Regions from separate parts of the Ramlibacter sp. P4_H7 genome, predicted to be linked through region 2. Evidence: predicted binding sites of a transcription regulator. Region 2 holds the regulator's gene; the other holds the start of a gene.

Region 1 (10,329 bases), on a different contig from region 2:
AGGTCGGTCAGGATGCCGAAGCGCGTCGCTCCGTCGGTGCAGGTGAGCTGCAGCGGCTCGCGCGCGTCATGCGGCACCGTGAACGGCCGCACCTGCAGGCCGCCGACCTCGAAGGCCGATGCGTCGCATGCAATGCGCAGCAGCCCGTCGAAGTCAGGCTGGCCGATCGCGGCATAGGTGCCTTCGCTCATGTACACGGGAATGCGCTCGCGCAGGGCGAGCTGGCGCGCGCAGCCGATGTGGTCGCCGTGCTCGTGGGTGACGAAGATGGCGTCGATCTGCTCGGCCAGCATGCCGGCGGCGCCCAGGCGCTTGTCCAGCTCGCGGATTCCGAGGCCGCAGTCGACCAGCAGGTGGCTGAGGCGGGCGCCGGCATGCGCCTGCACGACGGTGGCGTTGCCGGAACTGCCGCTGCCCAGGGATTTGAAGCGGATCACGGCGAAGGGGACGAAGCCCGCGGCGGCAGCCCGGGCCCCATCCCGTCCTTACTTCAGGTCGTCCGCGATGACCTGCACGATGCGCTGGGCATCCTGCGAGGCCTCGGGCGCGCCGCTGGAATTGAGCACCGCGACCGTGGTGGTCTGGCCCTCGCCCTTGACCGTGATGCGGTACTTGAGCGGCTGCTCGTTCGAGGTGCGGCTGAACAGCTTGCCGAAGAAGCCGGGCTCCTTCTTGTCGGGGTTCGGCGGCACGTAGCGCACGAAGTAGGTGCCCTGGCTGCGGTCGCGGTCCTCGACCGTGAAACCGGTACGGTCGAGCGCCAGGCCCACGCGGCGCCAGGCGCGATCGAAGGGTTCGTCGATCAGCACCACGGGCTGGCTGCCGATCGTGGAGACGCGCGAGGTCGGCTTGATGTCGGATGGGGCGGCGGCGGCGGACTGCGCCTGAAGTTGCGGCGCGCCGAGCTTGACCATCAGCCGGCGCAGGAATTCGGCTTCCAGCTCCGGGTCGGTCGGCCGCGGCTGCCACATCGTCTGGTCCTTCTGCGTGTTGCTGTACACCTCGATCATTCCGCGATGGCTGATGAAGATCTCGGTGCCGCTGGCGGAGCGCTCCAGGCGCGTGCGGAACTTGTCGCGCTCGGCCGTCGAGTAGACCGAGTCGAGCAGCTTGCCCAGCGAATTGCGGATGAAGTCGGTCGGGATCTTGGCGCGGTTCTCGGCCCAGTCCGTTTCCATGATGCCCAGGTTGGACTGGTCCATGGCCAGCAGGAAACCGTTCTCCTGCCAGAAGTCGCGCACCAGCGGCCACAGCTGGTCCGCCGGGCGGTTCACCACCAGCCAGCGCTGCGTGCCCGCGCGCTCGATGCGCACGTCGCCCACGGCCGTGGCGGCCGTCGGCAGGCCGGGGACCGACTGGCCCAGCGCATAGCTGTTGGCCGACACCGTGCCGCCGCCGGGCACCACGTAACGCGTGTCGCGCGACAGCTGGGTGAGGTCGGGCGGGACTTCCAGGGTCGGGGCCTTGCTGGCGCTGCGGTAATCGATCTTGTCGCTCTCCAGCACCGAACAGGCGCTCAGCGCAACGGCGAGGGCGAGCAGCCCGAACTTCTCAATCAACTTCATTGAATCCCCTCAAACTTTCGCGGGCTCAGGCCAGCAGGCCGGCGGCGCGCAGCGCGGTTTCGACCGCGGCCTCGTTCGCCTTGGCAAGCGGCGTCATCGGCAGGCGCAGCGCGCCGCCCATCAGGCCCATGCGGGCCATCGCCCACTTGACCGGGATCGGGTTGGCCTCGACGAACAGGTGCTTGTGCACGGGCATCAAACGGAACTGGATCTCCATTGCGCGCCTGGTGTCGCCCGCGATCGCGGCCACGCACAGCTCGTGCATCAGGCGCGGCGCCACGTTGGCGGTCACGCTCACGTTGCCCTGTCCGCCGCACAGCATGAGCGCCACGGCGGTCGGGTCGTCGCCGGAGTAGACGGCAAAACCCTTGGGCACTTCGCGGATGAGCCACTGGGCCCGCTCGATGTCGGCCGTGGCCTCCTTGATGCCGATGATGCCGGGCACGCGCGCGAGCCGCAGCACGGTGTCATGCTGCATGTCCGCGACGGTGCGGCCGGGCACGTTGTAAAGCACCATGGGCAGGTCGCCGGTCGCTTCGGCGATGGCCTTGAAATGCTGGTACTGCCCTTCCTGCGTCGGCTTGTTGTAGTAGGGCACGACCTGCAGCTGGCAGTCCGCGCCGACCTTCTGCGCGTAGCGGGCGAGCTCGATCGCTTCGACGGTGGAATTGGCGCCGCAGCCGGCCATGATCGGCACGCGGCCGTTGGCCTGTTCGACCGCCACGCGGATGATCTCGCGGTGCTCCTCGACGTCGACCGTCGGCGACTCGCCGGTGGTGCCGACCACGCCGATGCAGTCCGTGCCTTCCGCGATGTGCCAGTCGACGAGCTTGCGCAGCGCCGGATAGTCGACGCTGCCGTCCTCGTGCATCGGCGTCACGAGCGCCACGATGCTGCCAGTAATCGGTGTCATGGGGGTTCTTCCCGGGGAATAGGTGATTGTAGCTAGAGCAGGTAACGCACCGGTGCGGCGCCTGCCGGCTCGCGCACGGCCGCGATCCGCTGGACGAATCGATCGGGTCCGCCCAGGAAGCCGTCTTCGTAGGCGACCACCCGCAGCCCCGCGTACGCACGCAGCAGTTCGCCCGGCGCGAGCAGGAAATCCGCACGCGACGGCTTGCCCACCGTTTCGTTGCCTTGCGCGAAGGTTTCATGGAGCAGCACGCCGCCGGGCGCCACCGCTTCCAGGATGCGCGTGCAAAGGGGACGCCAGAGGTAGTTGGTGACGACCACGGCGGCGAACTGCCGTCCGGCCAGCGGCCAGGGACCGTCCTCGATGTCGGCCAGCAAGGTTTCGCCGATGCCCTGCAGCGGCGCCAGCGCATCGGCGTCGCGGTCCACGCCGGTCACCGGATGGCCGCGGCTGGCGAACCAGCGCAGGTGGCGGCCGCGCCCGCAGGCGAGGTCCAGCACGGCGCCGCCGGCCGGCACCAGCGGAGTGAACCGGACGATCCAGGGGGAGGGGGCTTCGCTGCCGTGCATGGCTTCAGCGGGGACGCACTTCGTCCTTCAGGGCGGCCAGCGCCATGTTCTCCACGACACCCGGCGCCAGCAGCTTGAGGAAGCGGCCGATCTTGCCCCGGGCCGTCATGACGATGTCGCGCTGGCGGCGCTCCATGCCGTCGACGATCAGGCGCGCGCATTCCTCCACCGTCATCGCGTCGTCCTCCTTCAGTCCGCTGAACCCGGCTGCCTCGCCGCGCGCGTTGTAGCCGCGGTGCCGCAACTGCGTGGTGACGACGCCGGGGTAGGCGATGGTGACGCTCACGCCGGCGCTTTTCAGCTCCGCCCGCAGCGCCTCGAAGAATCCCGTCATCGCGAACTTGGTCGCGGCGTACGCGGAACGGCCGGGGACGCCGAGCAGTCCCGAGAGCGAACTGACCGCGACGATGCGGCCGCGAGCCGCCTTGATGGAGGGCAGGGCGGCATGGGTGCACCATACGGAGCCCCACAGGTTGACCTTCATGAGGTCCTCGTACCAGTGCAGGTCCCGCGCGCTGACTTCCTCGAACAGGGCCTGCGCCGAGACGCCCGCGTTGTTGACCAGGGTGTCCAGGCGGCCGAACCGGCGCAGCGCTTGCTCGACGAGGTCCCGGCACTGCGCCTCCACCGCCACGTCCATGGCCACGGTGAGCACGTCGCTGCCGTGGGCGCGGCACTGCGCGGCGACGGCGTCCAGCTTCTCGGTGCTGCGGCCGGCCAGCACCAGGGCCTGGTCCTTGCCGTGCAGGGCGGCGAGCTGGCGCGCCATCTCGGCCCCGATGCCGTCGGAGCCGCCGGTGATGAGGGTCACGTTCATGGCCGCGAACTGTAGTGCACGCGCGGCGAAGTGCGGTTGCAGGCTGTCGGAAACGGTGTCACCGGAAACAGGCCCAGATCATGTCGCCCAGCGCGACCATCATCTGCGGCTGCGCGTAAAGCGCGAACACGCCGGCCAGGACCACCGCGGCGGCGGTCCAGGCGGTGAACTTCCAGGCGCGTGGGCTCATGCCGGCTGCGGCTGCGCCCCGCGCGCGATCGGTGACTCGCGCACCGGCAGGTTCACCAGCGCGGCGAACAGGCCCAGGGCGATGGCGATGTACCAGACGATGTCGTAGCTGCCGGTGCGGTCGTACAGCAGGCCGCCCAGCCACACGCCCAGGAACGAACCGATCTGGTGGCTGAAGAAGACGAATCCGCCCAGCATCGACAGGTGGGCCACGCCGAAGATCTGCGCGATCGTGGCATTGGTGGGCGGGACCGTGGACAGCCACAGCACGCCCATCACGGCGGAGAACAGGTAGACCGACATCGGCGACAGCGGGGCCCACAGGAACAGCGCGATCGCGATCGAGCGGCCGAGGTAGATCGCCGCCAGGATCTTGCGCTTGGCAAGCTTCTGCCCCAGGGTGCCGGCGATGTAGGTGCCGAACACGTTGAACAGTCCGATCAGCGCGAGGGCATAGCTGGCCACCTGCGGCGACAGGCCCTTGTCCTTCAGGTAGCTGGGCATGTGCACGCCGATGAACACCACCTGGAAGCCGCACACGAAGTAGCCCGCCATCAGCAGTTGGAAGCTGGGGTACTTGAAGGCTTCGGTCAGCGCCTGGAAGATCGTCTGGTCGCGCTTCGGTGCGGGCGCGCCCGCGTGGAAGCCGGGCTCGCGCAGTCCGAAGGCGAGCGGGACGATCAGCAGCACCGCGATCGCCAGCACCAGCAGCGCCTGCTGCCAGCCGACGCCGCCGATCAGGAAGCCTTCGACCGGCACCATCAGGAACTGCCCGAACGATCCGGCCGCCGCGGTGATGCCCATGGCCCAGGAGCGCCGGGCCGGGTCCACCTGCCGCCCCACGACCCCGTAGACCACCGCGTAGGTCGTGCCGGCCTGGGCTGCGCCGATCAGCACGCCCGCGGTGAGGGCGAACAGCAGAGGGGTCGGCGCCAGGGCCATGCCGGCCAATCCGGCCGCATAGAGGGCCGTGCCCGCGAGCAGCACGCGGAACGCCCCGAACCGGTCGCTCAGCATGCCGGCGAAGATGCCGATCACGCCCCAGGAGATGTTCTGGATCGCGATCGCGAAGGCGAAGGTCTCGCGGCTCCAGCCCTGCGCCTGGGTGATCGGCTGCAGCCACAGGCCGAAGCCGTGGCGGATGCCCATGGACAGGGTGACGATCAGCGCCCCGCAGGCCAGCACCTGCGTCATCGATAGCTTGCGTTGGACGGATTGCATGGATGGGACTCTACCGACTGGTCCCTGCTTTCGCTTGCTGCACGCCTGACAACCCTGTTGAAATGTTCGGGGGGGATTGATGAGGCCCGCGCATCAATGTACGCTTGCCTGTACGTTCATCCAGTGAGCCAACGCGCGCCGACTACAATTCGCACCCCTATGGCCACCAAACCCTCCGAGTACTCCGAAGGCTCGATCCGCGTGCTGAAAGGCCTGGAGCCCGTCAAGCAGCGGCCCGGCATGTACACGCGCACCGACAACCCCCTGCACGCGCTGCAGGAGGTGCTGGACAACGCCGCCGACGAGGCCCTGGCCGGGCACGGCAAGCGCATGAAGGTCATCCTGCACGGCGATGGTTCCGTGAGCGTGGAGGACGATGGCCGCGGCATCCCGTTCGGCCTGCACCCGGAAGAGAAGGCCCCCGTGATCGAACTGGTGTTCACGCGCCTGCATGCCGGCGGCAAGTTCGACAAGGGCAAGGGTGGCGCCTACAGCTTCTCCGGCGGCCTGCACGGCGTCGGCGTCTCGGTGACCAACGCCCTGGCCAAGCGGCTGGAAGCCACGGTCCACCGCGACGGCCAGGTGGCGACGATCACGTTCTCCGGCGGCGACGTCGTCGAGCCGCTCAAGGTCCGCAAGGCCGGGCCCGACGACCGCAAGCAGGGCACGACGGTGCGGGTCTGGCCCGACGCGAAGTACTTCGACAGCACCGTGCTGCCCATGAACGAGCTGGCGCACCTGCTGCGCAGCAAGGCGGTGCTGATGCCCGGAGTGACCGTGCAGCTGGTCGACGAGAAGAAGAAGGACACGCAGTCCTGGCAGTACAAGGGCGGCCTGCGCGACTACCTCATGCAGACCCTGACGGCCGATCCCGTCATCCCGCTGTTCGAGGGCGAGGGCTACGCCGACAGCAACGAGAACTTCGCGGAAGGCGAGGGCGCGGCGTGGTGCGTGGCCTTCACGGAAGACGGCCAGCCCGTGCGCGAAAGCTACGTCAACCTGATTCCCACCACGGCCGGCGGCACCCACGACAGCGGCCTGCGCGATGGCCTGTTCAATGCGGTCAAGAGCTTCATCGAACTGCACAACCTGCAGCCCAAGGGCGTGAAGCTGCTGCCGGAGGACGTGTTCGCCCGCGCCTCGTACGTGCTCTCGGCCAAGGTACTCGACCCGCAGTTCCAGGGCCAGATCAAGGAACGGCTGAACTCGCGCGATGCGGTCCGGCTGGTGTCCAGCTTCGTGCGGCCGGGGCTGGAGCTCTGGCTCAACCAGCATGTCGAGTACGGCAAGAAGCTGGCTGAATTGGCGATCCGCGCCGCCCAGTCGCGCCAGAAGGCCGGCCAGAAGGTGGAAAAGCGCAAGGGCTCCGGCGTCGCCGTGCTGCCCGGCAAACTCACCGACTGTGAAAGCAAGGACCTGTCGCACAACGAGATCTTCCTGGTCGAGGGCGACTCCGCCGGCGGCAGCGCCAAGATGGGCCGCGACAAGGAATGCCAGGCCATCCTGCCGCTGCGGGGCAAGGTGCTCAACACCTGGGAGGTCGAACGCGACCGCCTGTTCGCCAATACCGAAATCCACGACATCGCCGTCGGCATCGGCGTGGACCCGCACGGTCCCAACGACACGGTGGACCTTTCGGGCCTGCGCTACGGCAAGATCTGCATCCTGTCCGACGCCGACGTGGACGGCTCGCACATCCAGGTGCTGCTGTTGACCTTGTTCTTCCGCCACTTCCCCAAGCTCATCGAGGCCGGCAACGTGTACGTGGCGCGGCCCCCGCTGTACCGCGTGGACGCGCCTGCACGCGGCAAGAAGCCGGCATCCAAGCTCTATGCGCTGGACGAAGGCGAACTGACCGCCATCCTCGACAAGCTGCGCAAGGAAGGCGTGAAGGAAGGCTCCTGGACGATCAGCCGGTTCAAGGGCCTGGGCGAGATGAGCGCGGAACAATTGTGGGAAACGACGCTCAATCCCGACACCCGGCGGCTGCTGCCGGTCCAGCTCGGCAAGTTCGACTTCGCCGGGACCGAGAATCTCATCACCAAGCTCATGGGCAAGGGCGAAGCCGCCGCCCGCCGCGAGCTGATGGAACTGCACGGCGACGCCGTGGAGATCGACATCTGAATCGAGACCCCGACGCATGACGAAAGCCGCTGCCGCCTCCCCCCTCCAGCAGGCGCGCGTGCGCCTGCGGCCGACCATGCAGAGCGACCTGGATTACGTGCTCACGCTCGAGCGCGACCCGGAGAACCTGCCGTACATCACGCCCTGGGAGAAGATCCAGCACGAGGCGGCGATCCGCTTTCCGGACTTCCGCCACTTCATCATCGAGACCGGCCCCGATCTGGAACGCGGCGGCTTCCTGATCCTGATCGGCTGCCGCAACCAGCACCAGTCGATCGAGCTCAAGCGCATGGTGGTGCAGACCAAGCACCAGGGCTTCGGCCGCTCGGCGCTGCGCGAGATCCAGAAGATCTCGTTCGACGACCTGGGCGCGCACCGCTTCTGGCTGGACATCAAGAAGCGCAACACGCGCGCGCAGGCGCTCTACGTCAGCGAAGGCTTCGTGTTCGAGGGCGAACTGCGCGAGGCGGTGAAGGTGAGCGACGGATACGACTCGCTGGTCGTCATGTCCATGCTGCAGTCGGAGTACGCGCGCCGGCGCCAGCAGGCCACGGAGATGCCCGGATGAAAACCCGCCAGGCCCTCGCTGCGGTCGCCGTGGTGGTCGCGACCACCTGGCTGGCGCCCGCGCACGCGGAGGTCTGGGGCTACGTGGACGACCAGGGCGTGGCGCACTTCGCCTCGGAAAAGGTGGACGCGCGCTACGAACTGTTCTTCCGCGGCGGCGAGAGCTTCGACACCAGCGGCGGCGTGACGCCGCGTGCGGTGGCCGTGCCCACCCGGTCGGCGACCAAGCTGCTCGCCTTCTTCGACATTTCGCCCAGCTACAAGCAGGTGAAGCACCACCTGCGCGAAGCCGCGCGGGAGCAGGGCGTGGACTTCGAGCTGCTGCAGGCGCTGATCGCCACGGAGTCGGGCTTCGATCCCCGGGCGGTTTCGCCCAAGGGCGCCGTGGGCCTGATGCAGATCATGCCGGCGACGGCGGTGCGCTATGGCGTCCTCGGCGACCACCCGGAGGCGGTGGCGAAAAAGCTCACCGATCCGCGCACCAACGTCCGCACCGGCGCGCGCTACCTGCGCGACCTGATCCGCATGTTCCCCGGCCAGATCGAACTCGCGCTGGCCGCCTACAACGCGGGCGAGGGTGCCGTGCAGCGCGCGGGCAACCGCATTCCCAACTACCGCGAAACGCAGAATTACGTGAAGACGGTCATGCAGCTCTACGGCATGCTCAAGCCGCCCGCGACGGTCGCTTCCGGCGGCCATCCGCTCCAGCGCGTTCAGATGGAACTACCCGCACCCACGGCCATGGCGCGCCGCAACCTGCCGCCGCAGGCCGCCGCGCCCGAACACGGCCAACTCGTCCTCGACGACTGAAGGATGCCGTCCCTGGCCCACACCGGCGTCGACCGGCACGGGGACGCACGCGCATGACGGAACCCATCGTCCCCGAACAGCTCTGGCTCGGCGCCTTCGTCGGGGCCCAGGTGCTGCTGGTGTGCTTCTGCGTCATCAAGGCGAATACGTACCACGAGCGGGCCCTGCTGCTGCACGGCGCGGCCACGCTCATGTCCGTGGTCGCCGTGCAGGTCCTGATCGGCAACCACCTGCCCCCCGGAGTGCTGCTGCTGGTGCCCGCGCTCGCCGGCCTGCAACTGCTGGACCTGGTCAGCCACGCGGGCGGGCTGCGCGCGGCGCGGCGCTGGCTGCTCGCGGTGAGCGTGCTGGTGCTGCCACTGTTGGCCGCCGGCGCGGTCTACAGCGTGTGGGCCCTGGCGGCCGGCGCCACGCTCTGGACCGCCGTGGTCGTCCTCATGCTGCGGCACGCCTGGCGCCAGAGCCAGCCCTGGGTGTGGTGGCTGGTGCCGGGCGTTGCCGCGCTGGTCGTCGCCAGCTTCGAGGTTGCGATCGACCATCCTCCGTACTCGCTCGATGACGCCATCGTGCTCAGTGGCCTGCTCACCGCCTGGTCGGCCTGCACCTACCTCGCTACGGGTTGGCGCGGCCGCATCCTGGGAGAGACGCGCGCCCGCCTGAATGCGCGCAAGACGGTGGACCCCCTGACCGGGCTCGCTACCCCGCTGGTGCTGGGCGAGCGCATCCTCGCGGCGCGCCACCTGGTCCGGCGCTACGGACATCCGAGCGTGCTGATGGTGGTGCACATCGAGAACCTGGCCGCGCTGGCCGAGGAGTTCGGTCCCGAGACGGCCGAGTCCGCCGTGCTCGCCGCCGCCAGCCGCGTGCGCGAAGCCCTTCTGCGCGACGGGGACGTCGCCGCCCGGTTGACGCATGCGCGCTTCGGCGTGCTGGTCGAGGGCGCCGCCCCGGGCGAGGCGGCGGCCACCGTGGCAACGCGTATCCTCGTGGCCGGGCTCAAGGAGCCGCTGCCGGCCGCACGGGCGGAATACCTGCGTTTCCGCATCGTGCTGGCGGGGGTGCCGACCGAGGACGTGCCGCCCAAGCTGCTGCTGCAGGCGCTGAACGCGCGGATGGACCAGGAGCTGCGGCTGGCCTCGGAGCGGCGCATCGTGACCCTGACGCAGGAAGAACTCACCGCGGCCTTCCCCTGGCCGCAAGACTAGAAGAAAGCATGGAGCAAGAACTCATCACCCTTCCGCCGGGCGACGACGACAGCGGGCTCGACCTGGCCACCTACGCCCAGCGCGCCTACCTCGAATACGCCCTCAGCGTCGTCAAGGGCCGCGCCTTGCCCGACGTCGCCGACGGCCAGAAACCGGTGCAGCGCCGCATCCTCTATTCGATGTACCGCATGGGGCTCGGCTTCGGCACGGGCAGCGGGCCCAAGCCGGTGAAGAGCGCGCGCGTGGTCGGGGACGTGCTGGGCCGCTTCCATCCGCACGGCGACCAGGCCGCCTACGACGCCCTCGTGCGCATGGCGCAGGACTTCGCGCAGCGCTACCCGCTGATCGA
Region 2 (10,329 bases):
TCCTTGGGCGAGCAGATGCGCTGCTGGCAGATGTCGGCGGCGATGTTGACGATGGTGGCCACCACGCGCTGCGTGACGAAGCCGGCCGAGTCGCGGATCACGCTGACCGGCTTGCCGTCGCGCGCGAACAGGGCGTGCGCCGCATCGCGCATGTCGGCGCGCGTGGCGGGATTGGTGGCGAGCACGCGCCGCTTGGTGGCGCTGTCCTCCACCAGCAGGTCGATGCCGATCGTGCGCGCCGGATCGAGCCGTTCGACCACGGCCACCGTGGTGACGTCGAAGCCGAGCGGCGCCACCAGCGTCAGCGCCTGCGCGGAAGGCGACTGGCCGGTCTCCACCTTGGCACCGAGATCCTTGAGCAGCTGGAGCAGCTCGGAACGGCGCGCCGCGCGCGTGGAGACCCACACGGGCGGGAACTCGTCGACCTTCGGGGCAGCGGGTTCGGCCGGCACCTGCGCCTTGCCCTCGACGTAGCGGTAGAAGCCTTCGCCGGTCTTGCGTCCCAGCACGTTGCCGGCGACGCGCTGCGCCGCGATGACGCTGGGGCGGTAGCGCGGCTCGTCGTAGTACTGGCGGAAGATGGACTCCATCACCGGATGCGAGACGTCGAGGCCGGTCAGGTCCATCAGCTCGAACGGCCCCAGCCTGAAGCCCACCTGGTCGCGCAGGATGCGGTCGATGGTGGCGAAATCGGCCACGCCTTCGCCCGCGATGCGCAGCGCCTCGGTGTTGTAGCCGCGGCCGGCGTGGTTGACGATGAAGCCCGGCGTGTCCTGGGCCTGCACCGGCGTGTGGCCCATCTGCCGCGCATAGGCGGTGAGGCCTTCGCACACCGCGGGATCGGTCTTGATCCCGGCGATCACTTCCACCACCTTCATCAGCGGCACCGGATTGAAGAAGTGGTAGCCCGCCACGCGCTGCGGCCGCTGCAGCTTGGCCGCGATGGCGGTGACGGACAGCGAGGAGGTGTTGGAGGCGAGCACGGCATCGGCGCCGACGATGACCTCCAGTTGCGCGAACAGCGACTGCTTCACGTCGAGCCGCTCGACCACCGCCTCGATCACGAGGTCGCAGTCGGCAAGGTCGCCCAGGCTGGCGGCGCTGCGCAGCCGCTCCTTGGCGGCCTGCACGGCGCCGGCGTCCATGCGCCCCTTCTCCTGCAGCCGGTCCCACTGCGCGCCCAGTTCCTGGATGGCGCGCTCGACCGCGGCCGGCTGGGTGTCGTACAGCCGCACGACACTGCCTGCCTGCGCGGCGATCTGCGCGATGCCGCGTCCCATGGCGCCAGATCCGGCGACGCCGACCGTCTTGAAACGTGTCTCCATCGGGCCATTATCGGGGCCCGGCGGGACTCACACTCCGCGGCGGGTGTAGTGGGTCGCCAGGGCGCTGGCGGCCATGGCGGCCAGCAGGCCGAGGACGCCGGCCCAGGGCAGCGAATCCATGCCGCCGCGCGTGATGAGCCAGCCGCCGCTGGCCGCGCCGATCGCCTGGCCCGCGTACATGGCGGACGAATTGAGCGCCACCGACGCAGCCGCCAGCGGCGGCGCGATGCCCACCAGCCGGGCCTGCTGCGCCGAGTTGGAGGAGAAGCAGCCCAGCGCCCACGGAATGCTCACCAGCGCCGCCAGCCACAGCGTGGTGCCCAGCGGGAACAGCGCGAGGCTGATCGCCATGAGCACGATGCCCACCATCACCGAGCGCGGCGCGCCGACGCGGTCGATGTAGCGCGACATCACCATGTTGCCCACCAGGCCGAAGGCGCCGAACCACATGAAGTACAGGCTGAGCGCACCGGGCGTGATGTCCAGCCTCTGCTTGAAGTAGGGCGCGAAATAGGAGAACTGCACGAACTGGCCCGCGGCGTACAGCACGGTCACGGCCACGGTCGTCATGAGCGCCCGGGACCGGAAGGTTTCCTTCCAGGCTGCCGCCGACAGCGCCGGCGGCTTCACGCCATCGGGCATGGAGCGCCAAACCCAGGCCGCGGCGACGACGCTGAGCAGGGCCACCACGCCGAACGCGCTGCGCCAGCCCAGCGTGCCGCCGACGAACGCGGCGATCGGCATGCCCAGCACCGAGGCCACGGACCAGCCGAGGAAGATGAAGGTGATCGCGCGTCCGCGCTGTTCGGGCGGCACCAGCAGGCCCACGCAGGCCGCGGCCTGCGGCGTGAAGATGGCGGGAGCCAGCAGGGCCAGCACCCGCAGCGGCAGCAGGAGCGCGAAGCCGGGCGCGAGGGCGCAGGCCAGGTGCAGCAGCGCGTACCAGAGCATGGACAGGGCCAGCAGGCGCCGGCGGTCCCATCCCGCCACCAGGGCGGCGCACAGGGGCGCGCCCAGGGCCATCAGCACGGCGCCGGCCGTGATCAGCTGGCCGGCGGTGGCCACCGAAATCGCCAGCGAACTGCTGATGTCGTTGAGGGTCCCCGGCACCGTCATCACGCCGGTGCCGATCACGAAGTTGCCGAACAGCAGCGGCCACAGCACGGACGGCATGGCCGGACGGTCCGTGGCGGCGAGGGCGGTGGTGGTCGACAAGGGCGGGGTCCCTCCGGATGGCGGCGCATCATCCGCCATTTGGGAAGACCCTAGCGGCGTACCTGCAAGGCGCCGGGGTTCACGATGTTCGTGGGCGTGCCCTTGATGTAGTTGACGACGTTGTCGAAGGCGGCGCCGAAGTACAGCTCGTAGCTTTCCTGCTCGACGTAGCCGATGTGCGGCGTGCAGATGCAGTTTTCCAGCCGCAGCAGGGCATGGCCCTGCAGGATGGGTTCGCTCTCGAACACGTCGATCGCCGCCATGCCGGGGCGGCCGCGGTTCAGTGCGGCGATGAGCCCCTCGGGCTCAATCAGTTCGGCCCGCGAGGTGTTCACGATCATCGCCGTCGGCTTCATCCGGTTGAGGTCCTCCAGCTTGACGACGCCGAAGGTCTCCTCGTTCAGGCGCAGGTGCAGGCTGAGCACATCGCTTTCGGTGAAGAGCGCCTCGCGGCTGGGCGCGGCCAGCAGGCCGTCGCTGAGCGCCTTGGCGCGCGACTCGGGACTGCCCCACACCTGCACGCGCATGCCGAAGGCCTTGCCGTAGCCGGCGACCAGCTGGCCGATCTTGCCGTAGCCCCAGATGCCCAGTGTCTTGCCGCGCAGCACCATGCCGACGCCGAAGTTGGGCGGCATGGAGCCCGACTTCATCCCGGACTGCTGCCAGGCGCCGTGCTTGAGGCTGCTGATGTACTGCGGCAGGCGGCGCATGGCCGTCATGATCAGCGCCCAGGTCAGTTCCGCCGGGGCGATGGGCGAGCCCACGCCTTCGGCCACGGCGATGCCGCGCTCGGTGCAGGCTTCGATGTCGACGTGCGCGCCGACCCGGCCGGTCTGGGAGATGAGCTTCAGGCGCGGCAGCTTTTCCACCAGCTGGCGGGTGATGTGGGTGCGTTCGCGGATCAGGACGATCACGTCGGCATCCCGCAGGCGCACGGAAAGTTGGCCGATGCCCTTGACGGTGTTAGTGAAGACTTTGGCCGGATAGGCTTCCAGCTTGGACGCGCACTGCAGCTTGCGGACCGCGTCCTGGTAATCGTCGAGGATCACGATGTTCATCCCCGCGATTGTGCCTCGGCGCATGCCCGGCCGTCGGCGGGGCTGTTGCCGGGGCGCTAGCATCGCGGGTTCACCCCCACAAGGAGACTCTCGAATGGCGATGTCGATGTACACGGCCAGCGTGCCGTTGTTCCAGCACATGCTGCGCAACCTGATCCACATCCTGGACAAGGGCGGGGCCAACGCGCAGGCGCGCAAGATCGATCCCGCAGTGCTGGCGGCCGCCCGCCTGGCGCCGGACATGCTGCCCTTCACCCGCCAGATCCTGATCGCCTGCGACGGCGCCAAGAACGGCGTGGCGCGCATCTCGGGCGTGGAGGCCCCGAAGTTCGAGGACAACGAGGCGACCTTCCCGGAGCTGAAGGCCCGCGTGCAGAAAACGCTGGACTTCCTGGCCACCGTGCCCGCCGCCAAGGTGGACGGCACCGAGGACAGGGAGATCACCTTCCCGGTCGGCCGCGACACCACCCGGACGATGAAGGCCCAGGCCTACCTGACGACCTGGGTGCTGCCCAACTTCTTCTTCCACGTCACGACTGCTTACGACATCCTGCGCCACAACGGCGTGGACCTGGGCAAGACCGACTACCTCACGGGCGGGCAGCGCTGACGGATTCCTGGGCGGCGAGGCGTTCGAGCTCCGCGCAGACGTCCGCCAGCCGCCCGGAGATGACCATGCGCCCCGCCACCGCGCGCGGCGCGCTCGGCTCCAGCACGCGCACGACGCGCAACGGCATGGCCGGGCGCGATGCCGCCATGCGCTGAACGGGCGCTGGCACCGCAACGCGGGGCACGGGTGCGGGACGCGGGGCGAGCCAGGCGGCGAAGGCCTGCAGGCGCGCGAACAGGTTGGCCAGGGGAAAGAGGAATGCGGTTGCCATGTGACAGCTCCTGTCGGAAAGACACAGGCAGGATTGGTTGGACATGCGGCGGCCGCAGGGTGATGGCGACCGCTCGCCATACGCCTGCCACCTGCGGAAGCCGCGGGGATTTACATCAGCATGGTGTTGCGGATCAGGCCGACGGCCACGCCCTCGACCTCGAAGGGCTCGCCCGGTTCCACCACGATCGTGGGGTAGTCCGGGTTTTCCGCGTGCAGTTCGATCAGGTGCTTGTTGCGCCGGAAGCGCTTGACCGTCACGTCCTCGCCCAGGCGCGCGACGATGATCTGGCCGTTCTTCGCGTCCTTGGTGGCCTGGACCGCGAGCAGGTCGCCGTCCATGATGCCGGCGTCGCGCATCGACATGCCACGCACCTTGAGCAGGTAGTCGGGCCGCCGCTGGAACAGCCCGCTTTCGACGTAGTAGGTCTGGTCGACGTGTTCCTGCGCCAGGATCGGCGAGCCGGCGGCCACGCGACCGATGAGGGGCAGTGCCAGCTGCGCCAGCCCCTGCAGCGGCAACTGGAACTGCTTGACGCGTGATTCGTGGATGGAGCGCAGGGCCTCGCTCTGCAGGCGGATGCCGCGCGAGGTGCCGCTGACGAGTTCGATGACGCCCTTGCGCGCCAGCGCCTGCAGGTGCTCTTCTGCCGCGTTCGCGGACTTGAAGCCGAGCTCGGCCGCGATCTCCGCGCGGGTGGGCGGCGCGCCGGTGCGCGCGATGGCGCTCTGGATCAGGTCCAGAATCTGTTGCTGGCGGGCTGTCAGCTTCGGTGTGTCCATCATGGGGCGGGCTCCGGCTGGTTACTGTGTTGATATCCAGTATCTGTATTTTTAAACAGTTTGGACGGGAATGCAAGTGAGTCGCAGAAGAATCGTCGTCCTGGGCACCGGCGGCACCATCGCCGGCCGTGCCGCCTCCGCCGCGGACAACCTCGGGTACCGCGCGGGCGAGGTGGGTGTGCAGGACCTGCTGGCGGGCCTGCCGGCGGCAGCGGACGTGGAACTGCACGCCGAGCAGGTGGCGCAGCTCGATAGCAAGAACATGGACTTCGCCACCTGGTGCAAGCTGGCGCAGCGCTGCATGCATTGGCTCGCGCAGCCCGAGGTCGCGGGCATCGTCGTCACGCACGGCACGGACACCATGGAGGAAACCGCCTTCTTCCTGCAGTCGGTGCTGGCGCCGGCGAAGCCGGTGGTGCTGACCGGCGCGATGCGCCCGGCGACGTCCTCGGCGCCGGACGGCCCGCAGAATCTCACGGACGCGATCGCCGTGGCGGCCTCACCGCTGGCGCAAGGCGTGTGCGTCGTGTTTGCGGGCGCGCTGCACGGCGCCGCGGACGTGCAGAAGGTGCACGGCTACCGGCTGGATGCGTTCTCCTGCGGCGACGCCGGCGCGCTGGGCTACGTGGAAGAAGGCCGGCTGCGCATGTTGCGCGCGTGGCCGCAGGGGCCTGCGCTGCGCGATGCCGCATCGCTTCCGCAGCCCGAGGCGTGGCCCAGGGTCGAGATCGTCATGAGCCATGCGGGCGCCGGCGGCGCGATCGTGCGGGCCCTCGCGGCGGATGGCGTGAAAGGCCTGGTCGTAGCCGCCACCGGCAACGGCACCGTGCACCATGCGCTGGAAGACGCGCTGCTGCAGGCGCAGCAGCAAGGTGTCGTGGTGCTGCGCAGTTCGCGCTGCGCGCAGGGCCGGGTACTGCCGCACGCGGGCGACCGCCTGCCTTCGGCCGACGGACTGTCGCCCGTGAAGGCCCGGATCGCCCTTCTGCTGGAGTTGATGCGCTAGCAGTCCGCGAGGGCTTGCAGCGCGCGCTCGGTGATCTGGTCGACCTCGCCCATGCCGTCGATCTTGCGGACCTGCGGCGCGTTCTTCGGGTCGGCCTTGGACCAGGCGGCGTAGTAGTCCACCAGCGGACGCGTCTGGGCGGCGTACACCTCCAGGCGCTTGAGCACGGTGTCTTCCTTGTCGTCGTCGCGCTGGATCAGCGGCTCGCCGGTCACGTCGTCCTTGCCGTCCACCTTGGGCGGATTGAACTTGACGTGATAGGTGCGGCCCGAGGCCGGATGCGCGCGGCGTCCGCTCATGCGTTCGACGATCGCCTGGAAGGGCACGTCGATCTCCAGCACGCAGTCGATCTTCACGGCGGCCTTCCTCAGCGCCTCCGCCTGCGGCAGGGTGCGCGGGAAGCCGTCGAACAGGAAGCCCTTGGCACAGTCGGGCTGCGTGATGCGTTCCCGCACGAGCCCGATGATGATGTCGTCGCTGACCAGCGCGCCCGAGTCCATGACCTTCTTGGCTGCCAGGCCCAGCGGCGTGCCGGCCTTCACCGCCGCGCGCAGCATGTCGCCGGTGGAGATCTGCGGGATGCCGTACTTCTGGCAGAGAAAGGTGGCCTGCGTTCCTTTGCCGGCGCCTGGCGCGCCCAACAGGATCAGTCTCATGGGGGAGTCCTCGGATGGTTTCGAATCGTCCGGCACTGCGGGCCGGCGTTTCGCCACGCCTTCGCGCCTGTTGGCTCGGAGGATAGCATGCACCCTCCTGCGCGGAACTTACGCGCAGGGCTGGAAAGTCGTGACCGCGGCGGCCTTATTTGCCAGCGAAAAGGCGGCGCACGCGCTCCAGGTCCTCGGGCGTGTCGACGCCCGCGCCCGGGGCGCTGGCGGTCACGTGCACCGCGATCCGGTGGCCGTGCCACAAGGCGCGCAACTGCTCCAGCGCCTCGCATGATTCCATCGGCGCCTGCGGCATGCCGGGGAAAGCGCGCAGGAAGCCGGCGCGGTAGCCATAGATGCCCACGTGGCGCAGCGGCGCCGGGTCCGGCAGGGCCTGCACGCCTTGCGCGAAACCGTCGCGCCACCAGGGAATGGGCGCGCGGCTGAAGTAGAGCGCCAGGCCATCCGCCTGCAGTGCGACCTTCACGACGTTGGGATTGATGAAGTCGGCGACGCTCCCGATGGGGTGCGCGGCCGTGCTCATGCTGGCCTCGCGGCGGTCTTCCAGCAGCGCGGCCACGGCGTCGACCAGCGCGGGATCGATCAGCGGCTCGTCGCCCTGCACGTTGACGACCACGTCGTCGCCCGCCAGGCCCAGGAGCTCGCACGCTTCGGCGAGCCGGTCGCTGCCGGAAGGGTGGTCGGGCCGGGTCAGCACGGCACGCACCCCGTGGCGGCTGCAGGCGTCGGCGATGCGCGCGCTGTCGGCCGCAACGACCACCTGGGCGGCGGACGACTGTTCGGCACGCTGCGCCACGCGCACGACCATGGGCAGGCCGGCGATGTCGGCCAGCGGCTTATCGGGCAGGCGGGTGGAGGCGAGCCGCGCGGGGATGAGGACGGTGAAGCCCACGGCGCGCGCTAAACCAGCGGGGTGCGCGGGGGCAGGCGCTCGAGCTCTTCGTCGCTCAGCGTGCGGGCCTCTTCCTCGAGCAGAAGCGGGATGCCGTCACGCACGGGATAGGCGAGGCGGGCACTGCGCGACAGCAGCTCCTGGCGCTCGCGGTCAAAGTCCAGCGGCCCCTTGGTCACGGGGCATACGAGCAGCTCGATCAGGCGGGGATCCATGCGGCGATGATAGCCGCGCGGAAAGCCGCCGATCGAACTCCTGCCAGAACGCGGCAGGCACCGAAAGCTGCAGCGGCACGGCCCAGGCGTCCGGCCGCAGGCGCCACAGCTTCACCGCATCTTTCTCGGTGCACACCAGCGGCCCGGCGGGCAGGGTGTCGCCCTCGGTGAAGGCGTGGTGGTCCGGCAGCGCATGCGTGCCGGCCAAGGTGAAGCCCGCGTCACGCAGCATCGAGAAGAAGGCTTCGGGATTGGCGATGCCAGCGAGCGCATGGACCGGCTGTTGCCGCAGTTCGGCCAGGGTGCGGCGCACGCCGTCGGCGCGGATGGCCTCCGTTGCGAGCGCGCGCCGCAACGGGTGGCCACCCAGCTGCGGCAGCTGCTCCGGCCGCAGCACCAGGTCCACGGGCCGGGGCCACGGTTCGCGCAAGGGACCGGCGGGCAGCAGCCAGCCGTTGCCGACGCCGCGGGCGTCGAACACGCAGATCTCCAGGTCGCGTTCCAGCGCGTGGTGCTGCAGGCCGTCGTCACTGACGAGCACCTGGGTCTGGGGATGCGCCTGGAGCAGCGCGCGTCCCGCGTCGGCTCGCCGCGGCGCGACGAACACCGGGACGCCGGACTTCTGCTTCAGCAGCAGCGGCTCATCGCCGACCGAAGCCGGGTCGTCCTGCGCATGCACCTCGACGCAAGCCTCGCCCGAGCGGCCGTAGCCGCGCGAAACGACCCCGGCGGCGATGCCGCGCGCGCGCAGGTGTTCCAGGATGGCCAGCACCACCGGCGTCTTGCCGGCGCCACCCGCGATGACGTTGCCGACCACCACGACCGGCACCGCCAGCCGTTCACGCCGGCGCAGGCCGCGCGCATGGAGCGTGCGATCGAGCGCAGCGAGCGCGCGGTAGACGAGGGACAGGGGAGCCAGCAGCCACGCGGCCGGGCCGCGGTGCAGCCAGGCGCGCTGCAGCGCGTTCACTTGCTCCCGGCCTGGGTGGACGACTGGGTGGCGAAGGTGATCTGCGACAGCCCGATGCGGCGCGCCGCCTCCATCACCGTGATCACCGACTGGTGGGTGGCCGTGGCGTCGGCGCTGATGATGACGACGGAGTCCTTGCCGGCCTTCGCCGCGTCCGTCAGCGCCTCGGCCAGCGCTTCCGGCGTGCGGCCGCGCACCGGGTGCTTGTTGACCATGTAGCGGCCGTCGCTGGACACGGCGACGACGACTTCCTTCGGGTAGTCGCGCTGCGCCTCGGTGTCCGCCACGGGCAGCTTCAGCTGCATCTCGGTGAACTTGCTGTACGTGGTGGTCAGCATCAGGAAGATCAGCACGACCAGCAGCACGTCGATGAACGGGATCAGGTTGATCTCCGGCTCGTCCTTGGGACGCGGGCGGAAGTTCATGCGCGACGCAGGTTGTTCAGGTGGCGCGCAAAACGCTCCGCGGCCAGTTCGAGCGTCAGCAGGTACTCGTCGACCCGGGCGCGGAAGTAGCGCCAGAAGATCAGCGCGGGGATGGCGACGATCAGCCCGAACGCGGTGTTGTACAGCGCGACCGAGATGCCGTGCGCCAGCTGCGCGGGGTTGCCGCCGGTGGCGCCGCCGGCCGCGCTCTGCGAACCGAAGATCTCGATCATGCCGATCACGGTGCCCAGCAGGCCGAGCAGCGGAGCGGCCGACGCGATGGTGGCCAGCGCGTTCAGGTACCGCTCCAGGCGGTGGGCGACAGTGCGGCCCGTGCTCTCCATGTTGGCGCGGAGGTCGGCCTCCGTGCAGCGGGGGTCCGAGTTCAGCGCGCGAAACCCGCTGGCGAGCACCTCGCCCAGTGCCGAGTTCTGCTCGAGCTGGCGGACCACGTCGGGCGCGGGCACCGAGACCCTGGACACGGCCAGGGCCTCATCGAGCAGGCGGGGCGGCGCGATCTTGGCGGTCTTGAGGCTCAGGAAGCGCTCGATGACCAGGGCGAGGGCGAGGATGGAGCAGGCAACCAGTGGCCAGATCGGCCAGCCTGCGGCTTGTATGATCGAAAGCAAGGGGTACTCCGCCGGGGAACTCTCTACGACTGCCGAAGGCGTTTTGCTGCGCCTCTCGTGCGGCGGATTATGGCGGTCTTTCGCCTGTAGGAATCCCTCGCCGCATCCGTAGGACTTGTCTACGTGGCCGTAGGACGACACTCACAAATCTTGTGGATAACTTTGTTGAGAAATCCCCCTGCATCCCGCGGCGACCCGCGCCAATGCTCAGTTGTGACAAAACGATGACGAAATGAGCAGGAATTTCTCTTTTGAAATCAATG

What was found. The regulator LexA, encoded in region 2, represses DNA repair genes until DNA is damaged. The targets are predictions, from matches to a motif close to ACTGTATNNNNATACAGT.
Region 1: a site for LexA is predicted at 5,382-5,399, ahead of AC1DSA_RS19175 (DNA topoisomerase IV subunit B). Genes of this name have one in related genera too.

The regions. Positions count from the first base shown of each region.
Region 1 is NZ_JBFUKP010000015.1:96,006-106,334, reverse strand. It holds gene AC1DSA_RS19210 (MBL fold metallo-hydrolase) at 1-437, opposite strand, end outside; gene bamC (outer membrane protein assembly factor BamC) at 486-1,565, opposite strand; gene dapA (4-hydroxy-tetrahydrodipicolinate synthase) at 1,591-2,478, opposite strand; gene AC1DSA_RS19195 (class I SAM-dependent methyltransferase) at 2,511-3,047, opposite strand; gene AC1DSA_RS19190 (SDR family oxidoreductase) at 3,052-3,864, opposite strand; gene AC1DSA_RS19185 (hypothetical protein) at 3,923-4,054, opposite strand; gene AC1DSA_RS19180 (MFS transporter) at 4,051-5,274, opposite strand; gene AC1DSA_RS19175 (DNA topoisomerase IV subunit B) at 5,434-7,398, shown strand; gene AC1DSA_RS19170 (GNAT family N-acetyltransferase) at 7,415-7,966, shown strand; gene AC1DSA_RS19165 (lytic transglycosylase domain-containing protein) at 7,963-8,775, shown strand; gene AC1DSA_RS19160 (GGDEF domain-containing protein) at 8,829-9,980, shown strand; gene parC (DNA topoisomerase IV subunit A) at 9,989-10,329, shown strand, end outside.
Region 2 is NZ_JBFUKP010000004.1:199,370-209,698, reverse strand. It holds gene AC1DSA_RS07935 (3-hydroxyacyl-CoA dehydrogenase) at 1-1,325, opposite strand, end outside; gene AC1DSA_RS07930 (MFS transporter) at 1,353-2,498, opposite strand; gene AC1DSA_RS07925 (D-2-hydroxyacid dehydrogenase family protein) at 2,591-3,598, opposite strand; gene AC1DSA_RS07920 (DUF1993 domain-containing protein) at 3,693-4,208, shown strand; gene AC1DSA_RS07915 (hypothetical protein) at 4,189-4,479, opposite strand; gene lexA (transcriptional repressor LexA) at 4,590-5,264, opposite strand; gene AC1DSA_RS07905 (asparaginase) at 5,332-6,267, shown strand; gene adk (adenylate kinase) at 6,264-6,923, opposite strand; gene kdsB (3-deoxy-manno-octulosonate cytidylyltransferase) at 7,069-7,827, opposite strand; gene AC1DSA_RS07890 (Trm112 family protein) at 7,836-8,042, opposite strand; gene lpxK (tetraacyldisaccharide 4'-kinase) at 7,981-9,012, opposite strand; gene AC1DSA_RS07880 (ExbD/TolR family protein) at 9,009-9,437, opposite strand; gene AC1DSA_RS07875 (MotA/TolQ/ExbB proton channel family protein) at 9,434-10,066, opposite strand.